DNA from 2 places in the Variovorax sp. GW821-FHT09D04 genome. Region 2 is predicted to be linked to the other one. Evidence: predicted binding sites of a transcription regulator. Region 2 holds the regulator's gene; the other holds the start of a gene.
What was found. The regulator sigma-54, encoded in region 2, starts transcription at its own class of promoters, with help from an activator protein. The targets are predictions, from matches to a motif close to TGGCANGNAANCTGCTTT.
Positions count from the first base shown of each region.

Region 1: a site for sigma-54 is predicted at 1,529-1,546, ahead of glnA (type I glutamate--ammonia ligase). Genes of this name have one in related genera too.

Region 1 is NZ_JBWKPA010000006.1:63,775-67,794, reverse strand. It holds gene AC07O4_RS19220 (EI24 domain-containing protein) at 1-648, shown strand, start outside; gene AC07O4_RS19215 (competence/damage-inducible protein A) at 645-1,445, shown strand; gene glnA (type I glutamate--ammonia ligase) at 1,593-3,008, shown strand; gene AC07O4_RS19205 (hypothetical protein) at 3,155-3,682, shown strand; gene glnL (nitrogen regulation protein NR(II)) at 3,697-4,020, shown strand, end outside.
Region 2 is NZ_JBWKPA010000014.1:68,046-72,065, reverse strand. It holds gene lptA (lipopolysaccharide transport periplasmic protein LptA) at 75-794, shown strand; gene lptB (LPS export ABC transporter ATP-binding protein) at 791-1,585, shown strand; gene rpoN (RNA polymerase factor sigma-54) at 1,740-3,329, shown strand; gene AC07O4_RS29040 (phospholipase D family protein) at 3,340-4,020, shown strand, end outside.

The DNA of each region.
Region 1 (4,020 bases), on a different contig from region 2:
GGCGTCACGCCGCTGATCGTGGTGCTGTCGCTGCTCATCGTGGCCGGCTTCATGGCGCCGGCGCTCACCAAGCTCGTGGCCGAACGGCGCTTTCCCACGCTCGAACAGAAGAAGGGCGCCTCCTTCTTCGGCAGCGTGCTGCGCTCGCTCGGCGCCACGGTGCTGGCGCTGATCGCGCTGGTGGTGTCGATGCCGCTGTGGCTCATTCCGCCGCTGGTGTTGATCCTGCCGCCGCTGATCTGGGGCTGGCTGACCTACCGGGTGATGAGCTTCGACGCGCTGGCCGAGCACGCCAGCCCCGAAGAGCGCGTCGCGCTGCTGCGCGCCCACCGGTTGCCGCTGCTGTGCATCGGCGTGCTGTGCGGTTACCTGGGCGCCGCGCCGAGCATCGTCTGGGCCTCGGGCCTGCTGTTCGCCGCCGCCTTCTTCGTGCTGGTGCCGATCGCCATCTGGATCTACACGCTGGTCTTCGCTTTCTCCGCGCTCTGGTTCGCGCACTACTGCCTGGACGCCCTGACCCAGCTGCGCGCCCAGCGCGCGGCGCAGCAGCCCGCGGCCGGCAGCGGCGACGCGCAGCAGCAGGCGCTCGAGGCGGCCGAAGCCACCGAGGCCAACAAGGCCGCTCTTTCTCAATGGAGTTCTCCATGACACGCGCATTCGGTCTCATCGTCGTCGGCGACGAGATCCTTTCCGGCAAGCGGGCCGACAAGCACATGGCCAAGGTCATCGAGCTGCTGGCCGCGCGCGGCCTGCAGCTGGGCTGGGCCGAGTACGTGGGCGACGAGCCCACGCGGATCACCGCGGCCCTGATGCGCGCCTTCGCCTCGGGCGACATCGTGTTCTCGACCGGCGGCATCGGCGCCACGCCCGACGACCACACCCGTCAGTGCGCCGCCCAGGCCCTGCGCGTGCCGCTGGCGCTGCACCCCGAGGCCGAGGCGCTGATCCGCGAGCGCATGCAGGACACGGCCCTGGAGCAGGGCGTGCCCTACGAACCCGACCGGCCCGACAACATCCACCGCCTGAACATGGGCGTGTTTCCGCAGGGCGCGTCGATCATCCGCAACCCGTACAACAAGATCCCGGGCTTCAGCGTCGAGCACGTGCATTTCGTGCCGGGCTTTCCGGTCATGGCCTGGCCGATGATCGAGTCGGTGCTCGACAGCCGCTATGCCGATCTGTTCACCCGCAACGCCATCGCCGAGAAGTCCGTGATCGTTTTCGGTGCGATGGAAGCCACCCTCACGCCGCTGATGCAGGCCATCGAGCAGGCCCATGCCGGCATCAAGGTGTTCAGCCTCCCCAGCGTGGATCACCCGCAGTACGGGCGCCACATCGAGCTGGGCGTCAAGGGCGACCCTGCGAAGCTCGATGCCGCCTATGGCCAGCTGATCGAAGGTCTGCACACCTTTGATGCGAAGCTAGGCCTCGAATTGGTGCGTTAATCTGCATTGCACCAATTTGGTGATTTTTTCCTTTTCCGGCAGCCCCTGGGCCGTCACCCGGGCCTCATCCGGCGGGGTGACAATGGCACAGAAACTGCATCCTCCCGTCCCTGTATTCCTAACCACCATCCAACTCAGGAGAAACTGATGGCAAAGACCGTCGCCGATGTACTCAAGCTCGTCAAGGAAAACGAGGTCAAGTTCGTCGACTTGCGCTTCACCGACACCCGCGGCAAAGAGCAGCACGTGACCGTGCCCGTGTCGCACTTCGATGAAGACAAATTCACCTCGGGCCACGCGTTCGACGGTTCGTCCATCGCCGGTTGGAAGGGCATCGAAGCCTCGGACATGCAGCTCATGCCCGACCCGAACACCGCCAACATCGACCCCTTCTTCGAAGAAACGACGCTGATCCTGACCTGCGACGTGATCGACCCGGCAGACGGCAAGGCCTACGAGCGCGACCCGCGTTCGCTCGCCAAGCGCGCCGAGGCGTACATGAAGGCTTCCGGCCTGGGCGACACCGCCTACTTCGGACCGGAACCCGAATTCTTCGTGTTTGACGGCGTGCGCTGGAAGAACGACATGTCGGGCTGCTTCGTGAAGATCGAGTCCGAAGAAGCCTCGTGGAACACCGACAAGGAGTTCGAGCACGGCAACAGCGGCCACCGTCCCGCAGTCAAGGGCGGCTACTTCCCGGTGCCCCCGGTCGACAGCTTCCAGGACATGCGCTCGGAAATGAGCCTTGTGCTCGAATCGCTGGGCATCCCGGTCGAAGTGCATCACCACGAAGTGGCCAACGCCGGCCAGCTCGAAATCGGCACCCGCTTCAGCACGCTGGTGCAGCGCGCCGACTGGGTCCAGCTGCAGAAGTACGTGATCCACAACGTGGCCCACGCCTACGGCAAGACCGCCACCTTCATGCCCAAGCCCATCGTCGGCGACAACGGCTCCGGCATGCACGTGCACCAGTCGGTCTGGAAGGACGGCAAGAACCTGTTCGCCGGCGACGGCTACGCGGGCCTCTCGGACTTCGCGCTGCACTACATCGGCGGCATCATCAAGCACGCCCGTGCCCTGAATGCCATCACGAACCCCGGCACCAACAGCTACAAGCGCCTGGTCCCTGGCTTCGAAGCCCCGGTGAAGCTGGCCTACTCGGCCAAGAACCGCTCGGCCTCGATCCGCATCCCGTTCGTGGCCAACCCGAAGGGCCGCCGCGTCGAAGCGCGCTTCCCCGATCCGCTGATGAACCCGTACCTGGGCTTTGCCGCGCTGCTGATGGCCGGCCTGGACGGCGTGGAAAACAAGATCCATCCGGGCGAAGCCGCCAGCAAGGACCTGTACCACCTGCCGCCGGAAGAAGACGCGCTGATCCCGACCGTCTGCCACAGCCTGGACCAGGCCCTGGAGCACCTGGACAAGGACCGTGCGTTCCTGACCAAGGGCGGCGTGTTCACCGACTCGTACATCGACGCGTACATCGACCTCAAGATGCAGGAAGTCACGCGCTTCCGCATGGCGACGCACCCCGTCGAGTTCGACATGTACTACTCGCTGTAAAAAGCGCCACAACGAGCCCGCCCCGGCGGGCAAGTAAGACAAAAGGACGGCCCCGGCCGTCCTTTTTCCTTGGTGCGGAACACCCTGTCGTGAGCGGGCCCGAATTGCATCAAAATGCGCGTTTGTCGCGCCCTCTCCGGATCCAAATGAAGACTGCTTCCCTGATTTTCCTGGCCGCCGCCTCGTTCGCCACCGCCACGGCGGCGCTCGCGCAAGAGCGCGTCTGGCGCTGCGGCAACGAGTACACCAACAACGCGACCGTGGCCCAGCAAAAGGGCTGCAAGATCATGGAAGGCGGCAACGTCACCGTCGTGCAGGGCACGAAGCCCTCGGGCGGCGGTGGTGGCAGTGCGTCGTCGTCGGGCTCGGGCGGTTCGGCCGCGCGCGCCCCGGCGGGCAGCCCGCGCGTCGAAGGCGTCGACCAGCGCGCCCGCGACGGCGAGGCGCGTTCGGTGCTCGAGGCCGAGCTGCGCAAGGCCGAGGCCCGCCAGACCGAGCTCAAGAAGGAATACAACAACGGCGAGCCCGAGAAGCAGGGCAGCGAAGGCCGCAACTACCAGAAGTACCTCGACCGCGTGGCCGAGATGAAGGCCGAACTCGCGCGCAACGAGAGCGACATCGCCGGCATCCGCCGCGAAATCGGCCGCCTGCCCGGCAAGCCGCAGGCGCAGTAAGCGGCGCGCAGTCCATGGTGTTCGGCAAGAAGGCGACTGGCGCCAATCCGCGCTTTCGCGCCTTCGACCTCTTGTCCACGCTGATCGCGGTGGTCAACAGCGACGGCTCGGTGCTGTTCGCCAATGCAGGCCTCGAAGACGCGCTGGGTACCTCGCGGCGCACGCTCGAGGGCTCGCAGTTCGGCGCCTGTTTCCATGAGCCGCAGGTGCTGCGCACCGCGCTCGACGGCGCCAGCAGCAACGACTTCGCCACGCTGCGCTACGAGGCCTTTTTGCGGCGCGTGAACCACGAGCTGATGCCCGTGCAGGTCACGCTCGCGCACGGCGACAAGAAGGGC
Region 2 (4,020 bases):
GGGCTTTTTCATTGGCGGCGGTGGGCAATTGCCATCCCACGCATACAATGTTTCAGAGCAAGTTTCGTGCCTTTATGACATTGCCCTCCATCCCCACATTCCCCACCCTTCGTCGCCTCGGCCGCCTGGCCTTCGGCGCGCTGTTGCTGGCCGGAGCCGCCTCCGGCGCCCTGGCTGAAACCGCCGACCGCACCAAGCCGATGAACATCGAGTCCGACTCGATGCGCTACGACGACCTGAAACAGACCAGCGTGTTCACCGGCAACGTGCTGGTCACGAAGGGCACGATCATCATCCGCGGCGCGCGGCTGGACGTGCGCCAGGACGCCGAGGGCTACCAGTACGGCGTGGTCACGGCGGCGCCCGGCAAGCTGGCCTATTACAAGCAGAAGCGCAACGCCGGCGACGAGTGGATCGAGGGCGAGTCGGAAGTCATCGAGTACGACAGCCGCGCCGACAACGTCAAGTTCATCCGCCGTGCCGTCATGCGCCGGCTGATCGGCGCCACGGCCAACGACGAAAGCAGCGGCGCGCTGATCGTCTACGACCAGAGCAACGACACCTACACCGTCAACGGTTCCCTCGTGCCGCCGAACGCCGGCGTCTCGGCGGGCGGCGGCGGTCGCGTCAAGGCCATCCTCACGCCGAAGGCCACGCCGGCCCCGGCGGCGCCCGGCTCCGCACCCGCGGCCGGCGGCAAGAAGCCCGCGGCTCCGGCGCCCACCCCCGCGCCCGGCGCCGGGCTGCGCCCGAGCACCACGCTGGGCGGCACCGAAGGGGAAGGGCGCAAGTGATCGAAACCGCAGGAACCCAGGCCGCCGACGGCATTCCGGGCAGCCGCCTCGTGGCGCGCGGCCTCAAGAAGAGCTACGGCAGCCGCACGGTCGTGAAAGACGTCTCGCTCGATGTGCAAAAGGGCGAGGTCGTCGGACTGCTCGGCCCCAACGGCGCGGGCAAGACCACCTCGTTCTACATGATCGTCGGGCTGGTGCGCGCCGACGCCGGCGAGATCACCATCGACGGCGAGCCCATCGCCCACATGCCCATCCACCGCCGCGCGCGCATGGGCCTGAGCTACCTGCCGCAGGAGGCCTCGATCTTCCGCAAGCTCACGGTCGAGGAAAACGTGCGCGCCGTGCTCGAGCTGCAGCGCGAACCCGACGCCAACGGCCGCATGATGCCGCTGACCAAGCAGCACACCGAAGAGCGCCTGGCCGACCTGCTGGCCGACCTGCGCGTAGACCACCTGCGCGATTCGCCCGCGCTCGCGCTGTCGGGCGGCGAGCGCCGCCGCGTCGAGATCGCGCGCGCGCTGGCCACGCAGCCGCGCTTCATCCTGCTGGACGAGCCCTTCGCCGGCATCGACCCGATCGCCGTGATCGAGATCCAGCGGATCATCAGTTTCCTGAAAGAGCGCGGCATCGGCGTGCTCATCACCGACCACAACGTGCGTGAGACGCTGGGCATCTGCGATCACGCGTTCATCATCAGCGACGGGCACGTGCTGGCACAAGGCACACCCTCGGAGATCGTCGACAACGCCGAGGTACGCAGGGTGTACCTGGGCGAGCACTTCCGGATGTGACCGTGCGGCGAGGGTCAAGGATCATCGTGGCCGCCGTCCGCGCGGAGCTTCCTCGCGGGGGCCGCCGCGCACGGCCGCCCGAAGCGGCCGGCCCGCCCCCGGTAGGGGGTTGGCGTAGCGCGAAGCGCGCAGCCTGGGGGGGAGCCATTTCCTCATGAAGCAAGGGCTGTCCCTTCGCGTCTCGCAGCATCTGGCCTTGACGCCACAGCTGCAGCAGTCCATTCGCCTGCTCCAGCTCTCCACGCTCGAACTGAGCCAGGAGGTGGAGCAGATGCTGGACGAGAACCCGTTCCTCGAGCGCACCGCGGAAGAAGCGGCGCGCGAGGAGTTCGGGCTGGACACGGCCGACGCGCCGGTGCCGCGCGACGACGCGGGCGAGGGTGAGGCCGAGTTCACGCCGTCCGCCGCCAGCACGTCCTCCACCTCCAGCGACACCACCACCTCGACCCCCGACACCGACGGCCCCGCCGCCGAGATCGCCGAGCGCGAGCCCGACTGGGAAGGCGACGGCACCGTCGACATGGCGCCCGACGACAGCGAGTGGGGCAGCGACGCGCCCGCGCGCCAGAACAACCTGGGCGACGACGAGCGTGCCGACGCCACCGAACTCGCGCGCAGCCAGGAGTCGCTGCAGTCGTTCCTGCACCGCCAGGCGCTGAGCCTGCGGCTCAATGAAAACGACTGCGCCGCGCTGCGCTTTTTGATCGAGTCGCTCAACGACGACGGCTACCTCGAAGACTCGCTGCCCGCGCTGGCCTCGGGCCTGGCGGGCGACGACAACGACCAGTTCGACGACCTCGTGCACCACTTCCAGGTGGCGCTGGGCCTGCTGCAGAGCCTGGAGCCGGTCGGCGTCGGTGCGCGCGACCTCGGCGAATGCCTGAGCATCCAGCTGAAGGCGCTCGCCAGCGAAGACGAGACCGAGGCCGAAGCGCTCATCCGCAAGACCGCCATCGCGATCTGCAAGCAGCCGATGGAGCTGCTCGCGCGGCGCGACTTCAAGCGCCTGGCCACGCTCACGCGCACCAACGAAGAGCTGGTGCGCTCGGCGCTGCAGATCATTGCGCGGCTCGAACCCAAGCCGGGGCGCCGCTTCGTCGACGTCGAACGCAACATCGTCATCCCCGACGTGATCGTCACCAAGACCGGGCGCGGCACGAACGTGAAGTTCCGCGTCATGCTCAACCCCGAAGTCATGCCGCGCCTGCGCGTGCACGACATCTACGCCGGTGCGCTCAAGTCGCACAAGGGCGAGGGCAGCCAGGCGCTGTCGCAGCGGCTGCAGGAGGCGCGCTGGTTCATCAAGAACATCCAGCAGCGCTTCGACACCATCCTGCGCGTGAGCAACGCCATCGTCGAGCGGCAGAAGAGCTACTTCGTGCACGGCGAGCTGGCCATGCGCCCGCTGGTGCTGCGCGAGATCGCCGACGAACTGGGCCTGCACGAGTCGACCATCTCGCGCGTGACCACCGCCAAGTACATGGCAACGCCCTTCGGCACGGTCGAGCTCAAGTACTTCTTCGGCTCGGCGCTGGGCACCGAGACCGGCGGCAACGCGTCGAGCACGGCAGTGCGCGCGCTGATCAAGCAGTTCGTGAGTTCCGAGAGCATCAAGAAGCCGCTGTCCGACAGCCAGATTTCCGAGATGCTGAAAGAGCAGGGCATCGAGTGCGCGCGCCGCACCGTCGCCAAGTACCGCGAAGCCTTGCGCATCGCACCGGCCAACCTGCGCAAGGCTCTGTAGAAAGCCCACGATGACCCGTCGCCTGCTGTCGCGCTGGGGGCATTGGGTCTTCGCCCTCGTGGCTGCATCGCTGTTCGCCGGCTGTGCCACCTTGCCCGACGAGGCACCGCGCCCGCCCACCAAGGCCATCGCCGTCTCGGCCGACACCGCGCTCGGCAAGATCGCGCTGGCCTCGCAGCCCGACCCCGACCTCAGCGGCTTTCGCCTGATGCCCGGCGGCGACTTCGCCTTCGACACGCGGCTGCAGCTGGCGCGCCGCGCCCAGCGCACGCTCGACGTGCAGTACTACCAGATCGAGAACGACGAGACCGGTCGCTACCTGCTGCGCACCCTGCGCGATGCGGCCCAGCGCGGCGTGCGCGTGCGTCTCTTGATGGACGACCTGTACACGTCCGGCGAAGACGAGCTGCTGCTCGGCCTGGCCGCCACGCCGAACGTGGAGCTGCGCCTGTTCAACCCGTTCCCGGCCGGGCGCGGCAGCCTGCTCAAGCGCTTCACCGCGTCGCTGTTCGACTTCAGCCGCGTCAATCGGCGCATGCACAACAAGCTCTTCATCGCCGACGGTGCGATGGCGGTGGCGGGCGGGCGCAACATCGGCAACCAGTACTTCCGCCGCACCACCGGCCCGAACTTCATCGACCTCGACACCTTCGTCACGGGCGCGCTGATCCCGCGACTGGGCGTGCTGTTC